Parashewanella spongiae: one gene and its partner. The protein of the gene in region 1 interacts with the protein of each later gene in a pairwise test. Links are inferred from orthologs where the notes say so. Each region holds a gene or a part of one and is shown on either strand. Other genes may lie near its edges.

Region 1 (7,785 bases):
TTTATCAGTAACTTAAATATCCTCACGTTGCCTGTTAAGGCAGCCTCATGAAGCGCATTACGCCCATCTATATTTTTTATCGATAAATCAACACCGTTACAGTAAAACAATATCAGCTTAGCCTCATCATAGTTATTACTTTGAATCGCAAAATGTAACGCTGTATTACCTTTTGGAGTAACTTTATTTGTATCAACATTTTCTTGGTTTAGTAAAAGCACCAAACTGAGTAAATCATTCTTTGACACAGCATGTTGAATTAAATAGGTTCCGTTAGCTAATCTACAATTAACGACATTGGGTGACGTACTGCAAGTCCTTGCCAAAGCAATATGGCCGTTATGACCAATCCCATCAAATAAATCAGCCGCTAGTTCGTCATTAGATCTATTTTGAACTTCAGTGCCTACCTTGGTCATTAAGTGACCAACAAATTCTTTTTCAAAATTTAATTTAATCAACTGCATAGTTAAGGTATTGACAGCCATTTGGTAGCGAACAAAATCTTCACAACTCTTTGCTTTGAACTGAATTAACTTTTTTGCAAACTCAAACAAAGACTCTTTATCATCTTCGGCTGCAATCACTTGAGTCATTAACGCCCAATTGACGGGTCGACTTCCATCCAATAAATCATATTCATAACCGTTTAAAATACAGATATCTGGAGCAAAACTCTTCTTTGAGGCCACTTCTGTTAAACGATAAAGCCCTGTACTTTCTCTGCTTAATATTACATTCGGGAAGAGCGAAGATGTAAGCGTTTGTCCTGCACTTATTTTTTGTGACGTTAACAAAAAACACTTCTTCACTACATTGGCATCTATTTTGTATTTAACAATAAGTAACTGCATTAACATTGAGGGAGAAATACAAGTTCTTGCAATCTCACGAACTCTTGATAACTGTGTTTCTGAAACTGTTGTGCATGTGGCTGCGATTCGATTTACGTACTTTAAACCCAACCCCATTTCGTTCGAGACAAAAGCTACACAAGCTGAAATATTGGCTAAATTTGGTTTTATTCTATTATGTGTTAAGTAGCTTCTGACACAAGAAAAAACAGTTTCAACCAATGCTTGCTCAAATTCGACAGTAATATTCTCTATTCCTGCGTTCAAGGTAATTAGTGCTCGATGGGTATTTAAATGCATTACTTTCCCTGTTGATGCTTCCTGCTCACATTGTAACTGTATGACTGCCGCTTCTTTAGATTCCATAGTTGACGGACCATTCAGTTTTATGCACAGTTCATCAATATGATCTTCAACGCTCCCAAACTGCTCTTTGTACACTTGATCTATCTTAAAATCATCAAACCTTTGAATATTGCTTTTAAATTGCTCTAGACGGGGATTAACCCGCACTCGTGACTCAACTGATAAGTTATTTTCAATAGCAACATATAAATCTTCGAGTTTTGAAACTAGTTTAGCTTTTGAATCCAAAGTCTTTGGATTGGCAACAACATTGACTTCGTTAGCTTCCGTCAGAGCACCTGAATAATATAGAGTAGAGCTTAATGTGTTTGAAAATTCTGGTGTCATTACCGTTACCCTTAAAACAATAAAATACGCTATTTCTATTTATACCAATTACAGGAAATATAGAGATGTACGCAGGGTATGGTTGTCCAACCTCGTCTGCAAGATTAGTGAAGCATAATTAATTAAATGGTTAAAAAGTAACGTGATGAAATTATGCACAAAATAATCGTACAAAGGTGTTACTTCCACCTTTCACATCCCTTAACAGACGGCATTTTCATTAGCTGAAAACTATATTTTATAGGCGCATCAGTATATACTTCGCAGCTATTTTTTATCCGTATTTGAGGTATGGGTGTGCAAGGTACAGAATTAAAAGAATTTATCGTTGACAAAATTGACGATTTAAAAGCAAAAAATATCATTACATTTGACGTAAAAGAGAAATCTACAATTACCGATTTTATGGTGATTTGCTCAGGAACATCAAAAACCCACGTTAAAGCAATTGCTGAATATATCGCTCTTGAAACTAAAAATGCTGGCGTACCTCCACTTGGTGTTGAAGGAAGAGATGGTAGCGAATGGGTATTGGTTGATCTCGGTTCTGTTATTTTGCATGTCATGCAAGAACAAACTCGTGAATTTTACCAACTAGAAAAACTTTGGTCAGATACTCCCGAGTAATGAAACTTCAACTTGTTGCGGTTGGCACTAAAATGCCAGCTTGGGTAACCAGCGGTTTTCAGGAATATCAGCGGCGTTTTCCTAGAGATATGGCGCTAGAGCTTGTTGAAATTCCTGCAGGAAAGCGTGGAAAGAACGCTGATATTGCTAGAATTCTTCAAAAAGAAGGCGAATTAATGCTTTCAGCTATTCCGAAGAGCAACCATATTGTATCTTTAGATTTGCCCGGAAAAAATTATACAACACCGGATCTTGCATCTGCCATGAATAAATGGCAACTTGATGGGCGTGATGTCAGTTTACTCATTGGTGGCCCAGAAGGTCTTTCACCTGCTTGTAAACTAGCCGCGAGCCAGAGTTGGTGTTTATCTGCTCTAACCTTGCCTCACCCTTTAGTAAGAATTGTTGTTGCTGAAAGTTTATACCGAGCTTGGAGTGTGAATAACAATCACCCTTACCATCGAGAGTAAGGGTAAATAATTTTAATTTGTTGCTGATTTTGGAGAGACTGTGCCGCCACAAAAGCGAATGACCATACATGATCACGCTGCAGAATCTTCACTGTTTAAACGCCGTGCTTTATTTACTTTTGTTTGCGTAATAGCTCTTATCAGTGTTTTACTTGCTAATCTATACCATTTGCAAATAAAACGTTTTAGCGATTATTCAACTCGTTCTAATGAAAACCGTATTCGTGTTGTACCTGTAGCACCCAGCCGCGGGTTGATTTACGATCGCCACGGTCAATTGCTCGCAGAAAATAGACCATTTTATTCGTTGCAGGTATTACCTGAAAAAACCAAAAATCTAGACGATTCTTTATTAAAATTAAAAACAGTTATTGATCTTTCTGATGAAGAAATCGAACTATTTAAAGAGTCATTAAAATATCATCGTCGTTTCAAACAACTTGCTCTTAAAAGCCGACTCACACCTGAACAAGTAGCGGAATTCACTGTAAACCAACACAGGTTTCCCGGTATTTTTATCGAAGCAGGTCTCAAACGTTATTATCCACATAGTGATGCGCTCACTCATGTGCTCGGTTATGTCGGAAAGATCAACCAAAAAGATCAAGCACAATTAGAGCAGAATGAGCAATGGATCAACTACGCGGCAACTCGTGATATTGGTAAACAAGGTATCGAGAAGTATTACGAAAGTCTACTGCATGGTATACCGGGGCATTTAGAGGAAGAAGTAAATAACCGCGGAAGAACCATTCGAACTTTGGCTAGTACACCTCCAGAACCGGGACAAGATATATACTTAACTCTTGATCTTGAGTTACAAAAGAAAGCCATAGAATTATTAGCTGGGCGTCGAGGCTCAGTGGTCGCCATAGATCCGAGAGACGGTGGCATTTTAGCCCTCGTCTCTAGCCCAAGTTATGATCCAAACCAATTTGTTCACGGTATTTCAGGGAAGTCATACAGCGCATTGCTCAACAACACGTCTCGCCCATTAATAAATCGTGCAACTCAAGGTCAATATGCGCCAGCATCAACGATAAAACCATTAATGGCTTTAGCTGGATTGGAAGGAAATGTTGTGGAAGAAAGAACCCGCATTTGGGATCCTGGTTTTTGGCAAATACCAAACGTTGATCATAAATATCGAGACTGGTACCGATGGGGACATGGTTGGGTAGATGTTCATGATGCCATTATCCACTCCTGCGATACGTATTTTTACGAATTGGCCTACAAACTTGGAATAACAAAAATTTCGACGTTCATGGAGCCATTCGGTTTTGGAGAGAATTCAGGGATAGATATTTTTGAAGAGGTTTCAGGTAATTTGCCATCGAAAGATTGGAAGCGACTAAAATACAATCAATCTTGGTGGAGAGGCGACACGGTTAATATCGGTATTGGTCAAGGATATTGGACGGCCACACCAATTCAGCTCGCAAAAGCCACCAGTATCATCGCCAATCGTGGAAATAGATTTGTCCCTCACTTGCTGAAATCTATTAAGGATGAAACAACAAAAATTGACTCACCAATTGATGAGTTACCTCCAATAGTTTTAAAAAATCAGCACAATTGGGAGATTGTTAATGATTCGATGTTCCGTACCGCAAATAAAATTCGTTTCAAAAACTCCCCTTATAAGGTAGCAATGAAAACAGGTACCGCACAAGTTGTGAGCATTGCTCAAGACGAAAAATACGACGCCAAAAATATCAGCGAAAAATACCGTGATAATGCGTTAATTGTTGCCTATGCCCCTTATGAAGCACCCACAATTGTGCTTGCCATAGTGATTGAAAATGCAGGTTGGGGTGGTGAAAATGCTGGACCTGTTGCCAAATCATTACTTGATGAATACCTATTGAGACCTAATCTGGAGGCTCAACCATGAACTCTGAGCACTACAGACAAAATATTTGGCGAAGAATGCATATCGACCTACTTCTTCTCATTGGGATTCTTGCTCTGATGAGTTTTGGGTCGTTTATTATTTATTCAGCCAGTGGTAATAATTTTGCCATGATAGAAAGGCAAGCAATCCGTATAGTTTTGTCCCTATTCGTGATGTTTATCGTTGCTCAAATCAACCCTGAAGTTTTAAGGCGCTGGGCACTGCCTATCTATTTGACTGGCGTGGCGTTGCTCATAGGTGTGATGTTTTTTGGAGAAGTGAATAAAGGCGCACAGCGTTGGTTAAATGTAGGTTTTATTGAATTTCAACCTTCCGAACTAATGAAGCTCGCTTTTCCGATTACTATGGCTTGGTATATCAGTAAATTCCCACTTCCACCCAAAAAGCGTTATCTAGCAGGTGCTGCGATACTGCTACTAATTCCTACATTATTAATCGCTAAACAGCCCGATCTTGGAACTTCTATTCTGGTCGCTTCATCTGGCATATTTGTTTTGTTTTTATCAGGAATGAGTTGGCGAATTGTACTCAGTATTATTTGTTCGGGTTTAGCCTTTTTACCTGTGCTTTGGTATTTCTTAATGCATGATTATCAACGTACACGAGTATTGACATTATTTAACCCAGAGAGCGATCCTCTTGGTGCTGGTTATCACATTATTCAATCGAAAATTGCAATTGGTTCTGGTGGGCTCTGGGGTAAAGGTTGGCTGCACGGCACACAATCCCAGCTCGAGTTTTTGCCAGAGAGGCACACTGATTTTATCTTCGCTGTTATTGGCGAAGAGTTTGGTTTAGTTGGTAGTCTCTTTTTACTGTTGATGTATTTATACATAATTGGTCGTGGGCTCGCTATTGCATCAAATGCACAAACCAGCTTTTCTCGGTTGCTCGCGGGCAGTATCACATTGACATTTTTCGTTTATATTTTTGTCAATATTGGAATGGTTTCTGGCATATTACCTGTAGTCGGTGTTCCGCTACCATTAATCAGCTATGGTGGCACATCTATGCTAACGTTAATGGTTGGGTTTGGTATTTTAATGAGCATTAATACTCATCGTCGTTTTGTTGATAAATAAGGAATGGAAACTATTATGCGCTTAATATCATCAGCGGTTATCAGTCTAGTAATTTGTGCTGTTCTACCCAGTTATGCCGACGAAACGAGTGCTCCAGAAGTTCTGAAATCTGAATTTATTGCGCAGCAAGTCCGCAACGGAATGACTAAGCAGGAAGTCACTTCTATTCTTGATAAAGCTCACTTTCAACAAACTATTATCGATTCTATTTCTCGTCCCTGGGAAGCCAAACCTTGGTATCAATATTATCCCATATTTTTAACGGACAATCGGCTTGAGGCAGGATTATCATTTTGGAAAAAAAATAAAGATGTCATCGCTCGCGCCGCTAAAAAGTTTCAAGTAGATCCACAAATCATTGTCGCAATCATTGGCGTCGAAACCTATTACGGTAAGTACTTAGGTAAACATTCAGTACTTGATGCGTTATATACGCTCGGTTTTTACTACCCTCCTCGCGCTAAATTTTTTCGTGGGCAATTAGGTGATTTATTAAAACTAACCAAAGAAGAACATTTGGATATTAACAACCTAAAAGGTTCATACGCTGGCGCAATGGGCTACGGACAGTTTATTCCTTCAAGCTATCGCTATTATGCAGTTGATTTTGACGGGAACGGCAGCCGTGACTTAATCGGAAGTCCAGCAGATGCTATTGGCAGTGTAGCGAACTATTTACACAAACATGGCTGGCAAAAAGGTATGCCAACGACCATAGAACTCGTCAATGAAAGTGATTCAGCTCCTGAAACAGCACCCTGGAGTGGGAAAAGATTAAAACTAAAAGCCGCCGATATTCTCACACCTCAATTACACCTTAAACACAGTATTGATATTGATATTGCTCAACCAGCAATACTGATTGAATTACAACAAGAAAGCGATAAAGAGTATTGGCTCGGTTTGAAAAATTTCTATGTCATTACTCGTTATAATCATAGCCCTTTGTATGCAATGGCCGTCTATCAATTTAGCCAACAACTTAAACAATCATACGAAAAGCAGGCTCATGAGAAACAATAACTTTATTTTATTTTCCATTATTACTTTCGTGGTAATGTCATTAATAGGCTGCGGTTCGTCAAGTAGCCAACGCTATCATTTAAAAAATGATTCTGCACCAATTAATCCTCCAGATTTGTCTAAAATCGAAGATGCACAACCACGTTATGAACCTCATTCCCGCCAAGGAAATAAACCTTATGAAGTGTTCAACAAAAATTATCAAGTTTTACCCACTGCGAAAGATTATGCGGAGGTAGGAAAAGCTTCTTATTATGGTTCAAAATTTCATGGCTACCTGACGTCTAATGGTGAAGTGTATGACATGTTTTCCATGTCTGGTGCGCATAAATCTTTACCGCTTCCAAGTTTTGTGCGTGTTACCAACCTTGATAACAACAAGCAAGTCATTGTCAGAATTAATGATCGAGGACCGTTTCATGCAGAGCGAATTATCGACCTTTCCTATGCGGCCGCTTATAAGCTAGATATGCTTAAGCAAGGTGTATCCAACGTTAAATTAGAAGCTATTCACATTGAAGCCCCGACAGAAAGCTCGTTTTTGTCAGCATCCACGCAAAAACATTACATACAAATTGTTGCATCTAAAGATAAAAAACGTTTGCTATTGATTGGTAAAGAGCTTGAGTCAAAATACAACTTATCTGCTAGAGTAAAAAGCGTGAAAGGACTGCATAAATTGCAACTCGGCCCAATGCTACATCCATTATTGGCCGAAAAACTTTTACAAACAATAAGACAACAAGGCTACCCACAAAGTTATTTACTTACAGATTGAAAAATAATTACATTTCAATGAACTTTATGTAATATCAAAAGTCAAACAGCTAATGCTATACTGTCGTCCAATATGTCTAACATCAACCAAAACGTGCCTAATTAATGATGAGTTTATTGAAAACCCCTGGTAAAGCATTATTGCTTTCTTTCGTTTCTTTTTCTTCTTTTGCTGTACCGGTTGTTATTCCTGAAGCACCTAGAGTTGCTGCGCAAGCCTATGTTTTGATGGATTACAATACAGGCCAAATCATTGCCGAAGAAAGCGCTTATAATCTACTCAACCCTGCGAGTTTAACAAAAATGATGACCAGTTATGTAATTGGTCATGAATTGAAGTC
Region 2 (7,904 bases), 580 kb from region 1 along the record:
AAGCCATTTAGAGGTTTCTACTTTTCTCATCATATTGGTGACATGATTATTCGACTCACTTAGACCCTCTATCCAGAGTAAATTGCCTTTTTTCTCGATATTGGATAAATAAATTCCAGGGGGAACGATGCGAACAAGTTCATCCAAAACACGTGTTGGTAAATTTCTGGCTTGCTGTAAATCTAAAATAATATCAGTGCGACGTTCAATATTTTCTCGTCGCTTGGTGATCGCGCGAATTTCTTGAATTTGAGTTTCAAGCAATTGAATTTCTGACTTTAGATATGTATTTCTGTCACGCTGTTCATCTTTCATCATGCCAATGAATCCCATGACTGAGTAAACCATAAGGCTTGAAAAAATAAACACTAAGGCTAATATTCCAAGGTAATCACGCTTCTTTTTTTCCCTAGCTTCTTCCCGCCAAGGCAACAGGTTTACGTTCGCCATGGTGAATAGCTCCTTAGTGCAAGTCCACACGCCATCATATATTTGCTGATGTTATGTTGAAGAATTCCTTTATCTTTATCGTCGGCGGTTAAACACCCCTTAAAAGGATCTGCAATGATTGTGTGAATACCAAGTTCATTAGTTGCAAGATTAGCCATGCCTTCTAGCTTTGCTGTTCCACCCGACAAAACGATGTAGTCCACTTTTTCATTACCACTTGATGAGCAATAAATTTGCAGTGTCCGTTTAATTTGTTGCAGCAGTTGAGTTTGAAAAGGAGACAGGACTTCAAACATATAATCACGGGGCAGCTCACCAGTGGTTTTCGCGAGCTCAGCATCCTCGTATGACATATCGTAAAAAGACTGAATGGATTGAGTGAATTGTTCACCGCCAAAGGTTTGCTCTCGAATAAAACTGGTGTCACCATTATCTACAACGGCAAAAGTGGTGATATTGGCACCTACATCGACCATCGCAATAATTTTATTGGCGGCTCCATCGGGTAACTGATCCACAATAAGTTCTGACGAACGACCTAGTGCGAAACCTTCAACATCAATCACTTTAGCTTCAAGATCGACACTATCTAACGCATCAACTTTAGCATCTACATTTTCTGTTCGGCATGCACTCAGTAGTACATCAACTTTACTTGGATCGGCGCGGTTTGAGCCAAGCACTTCAAAATCGATACTCACTTCATCGAGTGAGTAAGGGATTAAATGATCTGCTTCAACATCGATTTCAGCTTCTAACTCTTCGTCATTTAATGAGGCATCCATATAAATGACTTTCGTCATCACCGCTGAACCAGAAACAGCTGCAGCAGCATATTTAACGCCTTTAGGTAATCGCCTTTTGATGAGTTCTAAACATTCAACAACTGCTTCTGAATCACGAATATCATGATCCATTACTGATCCTTTTTTAACTGGAACAGTAATACAATTGTTAATTTTGTATCCATCCGTTGTTTTACTCAGCAAAATAGCTTTTATTTCATGGGAACCAACATCGATCCCGACCATCTGCGGAGCCAAACGAGTCCATAAGTTTGCAAGCATAGTTGGTTATCACTTAAGCGTTAATATTCAAAATCAGGTTATTATAATACAGGCATGTTATCTTTTATCGAATAAGATGTTCAATAATTATGCATTTAACAGAATGTTTCTCAATAATTATTTTTCATTTTGTATACTTTTTATCAGCTTTTGCGATCAAACACCATAACTTAATGTCCATTTAACAATAAATTCATTAGCTTAAACGAAAAAAGCGTCAACTTTTTTTCAAAGAATGGGATATTGACGTTTTAGAATCCATCATCCACATTTTTGATTTTTATGTTTATACTAACGCGTTACTTATTACACTATTTGGAATAAAATCAAGTGAAATGGCTAAAACGCATTGGAATTATTTTCACAAGTCTACTACTGCTTGGAATAGGTTCTATTGCGGCAGCTTATTTTTACGTACTCCCTGATTTACCTGATGTTGCAACCTTAAAAACCATTCAATTGCAAACACCACTGCGCATCTACAGCCGTGATGGCAAGTTGATCTCTCAATTTGGAGAAAAACGCCGTATTCCCTTAAAGTTAGAACAAATCCCTAAGCCATTATTGCAGGCATTTCTAGCTACAGAAGATGCGCGGTTTTATGAGCACGGTGGTGTTGACCCTATCGGAGTATTACGTTCCGCATTTGTATTGCTCAGTACTGGTCAAAGGAAACAGGGGGCCAGTACCATCACGATGCAAGTCGCAAGGAACTTTTTTCTTACCCGTGAAAAAACCATCATTCGAAAAATAAAAGAAATTTTTATTTCTATTCATATAGAACAATTGCTCACTAAAGATGAAATCTTAGAGCTTTACGTCAACCGAATTTTTCTTGGTCACCGCGCATACGGTGTCGGTGCCGCTGCTCAAGTTTATTACGGAAAAAACGTTAATGCGCTTACTCTACCTGAAATGGCTGTAATTGCTGGCATTCCAAAAGCCCCATCAACAACGAATCCGATTTCTTACCCAACCCGAGCCATCTCACGTCGAAATATTGTTTTATTTAGATTAAAAGAAGTCGGCGATATTTCCGAAGCACAGTATGTAGAAGCTATAAAAACACCCAATACGGCTTCATATCACGGTGCTGAAATCGACCTTTATGCTCCTTATATCTCTGAAATGGCAAGAGACTATATGGTACAAAAGTATGGTGAAGAACAAGCGTATACGGGGGGTTACAATGTTTACACTACCATCTCATCAAAAATACAAATAGCCGCCCAAGCAGCACTAAGAAATAATGTTTATGCTTACGATCAACGCCATGGCTATAGAGGCCCCTACAAAGTGTTGTGGGATTCAAGTCTGCCTGAAATGATCCAACCTGAAGTCGACATTATCCAATCGAAACTTAAAGCAACATCGAACGTACAAGATTTAATACCTGTCGCCGTGATCAGTGTTACAGAACAAAAAGTTCATGTCATAGATAAAACAGGAAAAAGCTATTGGATTGAATGGGACGGCTTAAAGTGGGCTCGTTCATTTATATCGGATACTCGCCAAGGCTCCGCGCCAAAGAGCGCATTTGATATTGTCAAAGTGGGTGAGCAAGTTTGGATTAGAGTGGTTAATGGAGCATATCAATTGGCACAATTGCCAAGCGTGTCCAGTGCCGTCGTGACACTGGATCCTTACAATGGTTCGATACAAGCGCTAGTTGGTGGGTATTCCTTTAGCCAAAGCCAATATAATCGAGTTACCCAAGCGAAACGCCAATTAGGTTCAAATATTAAACCTTTTGTTTATAGCGCTACTTTAGAAAAAGGCTACACACTCGCAACCTTAATTAATAATGCACCAATTAATGAACCAGACACTCGACAAGGCATTGCATGGCGGCCAAAGAACTCTCCTGATGTTTACGGCGGCCCAACTAGATTGAGAGAGGGATTGGCGAAATCAATAAACGTCATGGCGGTTCGAGCTATGCGCCTAGCTGGACTCACATCAACTCGTCAACAATTGCTTGATTTTGGATTCAATCCTGATGATATTCCTCGTAATGAGTCTATTGCGCTAGGTTCCCCTTCTGTTACCCCTTTGCAAGTCGTTCGTGCATTCAGTACCTTCGCGAATGGCGGCTTTTTAGTTGAACCATTCTACATTGATAAAATCACCGATCCGCACGGTGAAACCATTGAACAAGCTATACCTACAATTGCTTGTAAAAATGAAATATCGCAAGCTCAAGCTGATGATCCGTGGGCAGAAACTTTTGCGGCAATGTCTGAAGAGCATGGGATAGTTACCGAAGAAGAGCATAAAGAAAACCTTAGTTGCGAAATTGATAGCGAATTTCGCTATGCTGAACAAGTTATCTCACCGCAAGTCTCTTTTTTAATACGCCAAGCACTCAAAAGTACTATCTGGGGCGGAGGTAATTGGAGTAAAGGCACTGGCTGGAATGGTACAGCTTGGCGAGAGCAGTCATTAAAACGCCGTGATATTGCAGGTAAAACCGGTACGACCAATGAATCCCGTGATACTTGGTTCAGTGGTTTTAATCCTGATTATGTCAGCACAGTTTGGGTTGGATTTGACGATCATGCTCGAGAATTAGGTCGAACTGCATGGAATAATAACTTAGGAAAAGCACAAATATACGGCGCCGAGTCAGGCGCTAAAACAGCCGGACCAGCTTGGAATGAATACATGAGTAGCGTGCTTAAAGGGCTACCAGAAAAACCTGATACGCCTCCAGAAAACATCATTTCAGTACGCATTGACTTAGAGACTGGCAAGCTGACACGAAAAACGGATTATACAACTCGCTTTGAATACTTTATTGAAGGCACTGAGCCTACCGAGTATGTAACCGATAGTACCAGCGATACTAATATTTTTATCAATAATAGCGAAGAAGATGATTTATTTCAGTAAGTAATACCAATTACTGTAATTGGTATAAAACTGTATTTATTCAAACATAGCACTGTCAAATTGACGGTGCTATGTTGTAAAGAGTTGACATAAACTGTCCATTACCATAAAAAACCTTTATCCTTAACGCACCCTCATCTGTTTCACTTAATTATCAAGACTAACTATCCATGCTAATTTTTCTATCCATTATCGGTGGCTTTTTAATATTAACTTTTGGTGCTGAAGCACTTGTTCGTGGCGCCAGCACTATTGCTTTGCGACTGGGCATTGCACCGCTCGTTATCGGATTAACCATTGTTGCATTTGGTACCAGCGCTCCAGAGTTAGCGGTCAGCTTGGAATCGGCACTTAACGAAAAAAGCGGTATTGCTTTAGGTAATGTCATCGGATCTAATATCGCCAATATTGGACTGATCCTTGCGATCACCGCTTTGATCAAACCCATAAAAATACAATCTCAGGTTGTTAAAAGAGACATCCCGCTCATGATCGGCGTGACATTATTGTTTTGGGGGTTATTGTTAGACGGCGAACTCGATATTATTGACGGAAGTATTTTATTTGCATTATTAGTTGGCTATTTAAGCTACAGCTACTACGACTCTAAAAAGACAGGTGATATAGAAGAGGTGCCTGAAGGCAAAGAGCATCCAATCATATCGTTTTTATTGATCATTTTTGGTATTGCCATGTTGATTGGTGGCGGAATAATTTTCGTCGACGGCGCTGTCGATTTAGCGAAGTATTTTGGTATTAGTGAAGTCATTATTGGACTCACAGTCGTTGCCATTGGCACGAGTATGCCAGAACTTGCCACAGCGGTTGTCGCCGCTCGCCGTGGACAAAGTGACTTAGCGATTGGGAATGTAATTGGCTCAAATCTATTCAATATTCTTGCTGTGCTTGGTATTACCGCGATTATTCACCCTATATCAGGTGACGGCTTAGAATTAATCGACTTTGCCGTAATGCTTTTACTCGCAGTTATCATGTTGCCTTTTGCATACACGGGCATGCGCATAAGCCGCCAAGAAGGTACCTTACTTTTACTTATCTACCTTGCCTATAACGTTTATTTGGTCAGCGAAGCTATCGTATAAGTTTTTATCTAAAGCTTCTGTGAGCTCGATTATTAACAATTACAGTAACTAATCGAGCTCTATATCTAAACGCATCCATAAAGAATCTAATAATGATTGCAAAAAATAATGTTGAGTTGAGGAATTGTTTTTAACAAAGAGAAAGGAAATTGGAGCGACATATCAGGTTCGAACTGATGACCTATACCTTGGCAAGGTATCGCTCTACCAACTGAGCTAATGTCGCATTTGGTGTGAATATTTTACAACGTAAAGTTGGAGCGACATATCAGGTTCGAACTGATGACCTATACCTTGGCAAGGTATCGCTCTACCAACTGAGCTAATGTCGCATCATAACACTTTACTATTCAAAATTATTGGAGCGACATATCAGGTTCGAACTGATGACCTATACCTTGGCAAGGTATCGCTCTACCAACTGAGCTAATGTCGCAATTTTGAATCATCTTTAACGAATACCGCTGAAAGATGAGGCCGCATTATAGGGGTATTTTACACTTGTGCAAGCCTTTCTTGGCAATATTCGTCTGATTGATTAAATTTTAAATACTTTGCTGCGATAATAAACCAATTCAGCGATTGACTCTTGAATGTCTTGCAACGCTTGATGAGTATTCTGCTTTTTGAACCCTTTTTGAACTTCTGGACTCCAGCGATTCACCAATTCTTTAATCGTACTAACATCAATATTTCGATAATGAAAATAATCTTCAAGCTCTGACATGTACTTATTCAAAAAACGCCTGTCCTGACCAATGCTATTGCCACACAAAGGAGACTTTCCAGCTGGTACATATTGTTTTAAGAAATCTAACGTCTGAGCAACAGCGTCGGCTTCTGAACACTGACTGATCCTTACTCTATCAATCAAGCCTGACTCACCGTGATGTTTTTGATTCCAATCATCCATTGCTGCCAGAACGTCATCAGATTGATGTATGGCAATAACAGGTCCTTCGCCGATAATGTTGAGTTCTTTATCGGTGACTAAGGTCGCAATTTCGATAACGCGATCCGTTGCTGGCTCTAAGCCTGTCATTTCTAAGTCAATCCAGACTAAATTGCTGTCGTTTACTGGCATATCACTGCTCCAAATAAGGAAATCGGTCTCAAGAGGGTGTATCATACCCACTTTTCAGATAACGCAACATCACCTTAGGAATCTTTGTGAGCAAAAAGAAGCCCCTAAGCAAAGGCCAACTCAGGCGGATGCGGGACAACCAACAAAAACGACTACAACGAAGTAGTGAAAAACAGGCTGAAAATTCACAAGACGGCTCTTTAGGTCCAGAGCAAGCTGGGCGTGTCATTTCAAGGTACGGGCAACATGCTGATATTGAAACATCAGACGGTACAGTTAGACGCTGCAACATTCGCCGCAATATCGATAGTCTCGTTACAGGTGATGAAGTCATAGTGCGTATGCCAGTGGAGCACCAAACTCAAGCCATTGGTGTAATCGAAGCCGTTCATCCAAGACGATCATCTTTAACCCGCCCAGATCTATACGATGGTGTAAAAACCATTGCGTCCAACATCGACCAAATTTTGATTGTGAGTTCAGTGGTTCCCGTTTTCAGTAGTCAAATCATCGATCGCTATATCGTTGCCGCCGAAGATACCGGAATTCAACCTGTAATCGTGCTCAACAAAATCGATCTTATGGATAAAGAGTTAAAAGAGCTGATCGACGAAACCTTGCAAGTCTATAAAAAACTGGGGTATCAAGTATTTCAGCTCAGTAGCCATACAGGTGAAGGTGTTAGCAAATTAAAACAACTATTGGCTGATAAGGTCAGTGTTTTTGTTGGACAATCAGGTGTGGGCAAGTCATCGCTTATCAACGCTCTCATGCCAGATGCTGAACTCGTAATAGGAGATGTATCGCAAAACTCTGGCCTTGGTCAACACACCACAACAACCGCTAAATTATTACATTTAAAAGATAGTGGCGACTTGATTGATTCCCCCGGTGTACGTGAGTTTGCTCTTTGGCACCTTCCAGCAGAACGAGTGGCGTGGGGCTTTACCGAATTTCGTGATATTCTCGGAACCTGTAAATTCCGTGATTGTAAACACCAAAATGATCCTGGGTGTGCCATTCAAGAAGCCTTTAAAGCGGGTTATATCGATGAAGAACGATTAGAAAATTATCATCGCATTATTGCCAGTCTTGATGAGCAAAGACATTCTCGGCAGTTTAGAGCCGGATCTGAAGACTAATAAATAAAGGAATACCTAGACCGTGGACAAAGTAAAGATAGCACTGCAGTACATCATGCCAAAGCATCTCATATCGCGTTTAGTTGGAAAATTAGCGGCGGCAAAAGCCGGAAAAATAACAACGTCTGGCATTAAGTGGTTTATCAAACAATACAAAATTGATATG

Evidence for each region.
Region 2: the proteins of mrdA (region 1) and E2I05_RS18830 interact in binary tests that used the Escherichia coli proteins (3 or more experiments, as listed by UniProt). The link is inferred for Parashewanella spongiae from one-to-one orthologs.

Annotation. Positions count from the first base shown.
Region 1 is NZ_CP037952.1:4,195,709-4,203,493, forward strand. The notes cover bases 2,116-5,112. They hold mrdA (penicillin-binding protein 2), read left to right. Parts: upstream 2,116-2,684; coding sequence 2,685-4,541; downstream 4,542-5,112. Other genes in these bases: rsfS (ribosome silencing factor), read left to right, coding at 2,116-2,174; rlmH (23S rRNA (pseudouridine(1915)-N(3))-methyltransferase RlmH), read left to right, coding at 2,174-2,644; rodA (rod shape-determining protein RodA), read left to right, coding at 4,538-5,112. Outside these bases: E2I05_RS16605 (ankyrin repeat domain-containing protein), read right to left, coding at 1-1,547; more of rsfS, read left to right, coding at 1,845-2,115; more of rodA, read left to right, coding at 5,113-5,644; mltB (lytic murein transglycosylase B), read left to right, coding at 5,660-6,667; E2I05_RS16635 (septal ring lytic transglycosylase RlpA family protein), read left to right, coding at 6,654-7,445; E2I05_RS16640 (serine hydrolase), read left to right, coding at 7,553-7,785. UniProt on the Escherichia coli protein: Catalyzes cross-linking of the peptidoglycan cell wall. Responsible for the determination of the rod shape of the cell. Is probably required for lateral peptidoglycan synthesis and maintenance of the correct diameter during lateral and centripetal growth.
Region 2 is NZ_CP037952.1:4,772,150-4,780,053, forward strand. Bases 1,513-4,628 are described here. They hold E2I05_RS18830 (penicillin-binding protein 1A), read left to right. Parts: upstream 1,513-1,847; coding sequence 1,848-4,409; downstream 4,410-4,628. Other genes in these bases: E2I05_RS18825 (pilus assembly protein PilM), read right to left, coding at 1,513-1,517; E2I05_RS18835 (calcium/sodium antiporter), read left to right, coding at 4,580-4,628. Also shown: E2I05_RS18820 (PilN domain-containing protein), read right to left, coding at 1-450; more of E2I05_RS18825, read right to left, coding at 438-1,512; more of E2I05_RS18835, read left to right, coding at 4,629-5,512; orn (oligoribonuclease), read right to left, coding at 6,051-6,596; small ribosomal subunit biogenesis GTPase RsgA, read left to right, coding at 6,683-7,738; asd (archaetidylserine decarboxylase), read left to right, coding at 7,761-7,904. UniProt on the Escherichia coli protein: Cell wall formation. Synthesis of cross-linked peptidoglycan from the lipid intermediates.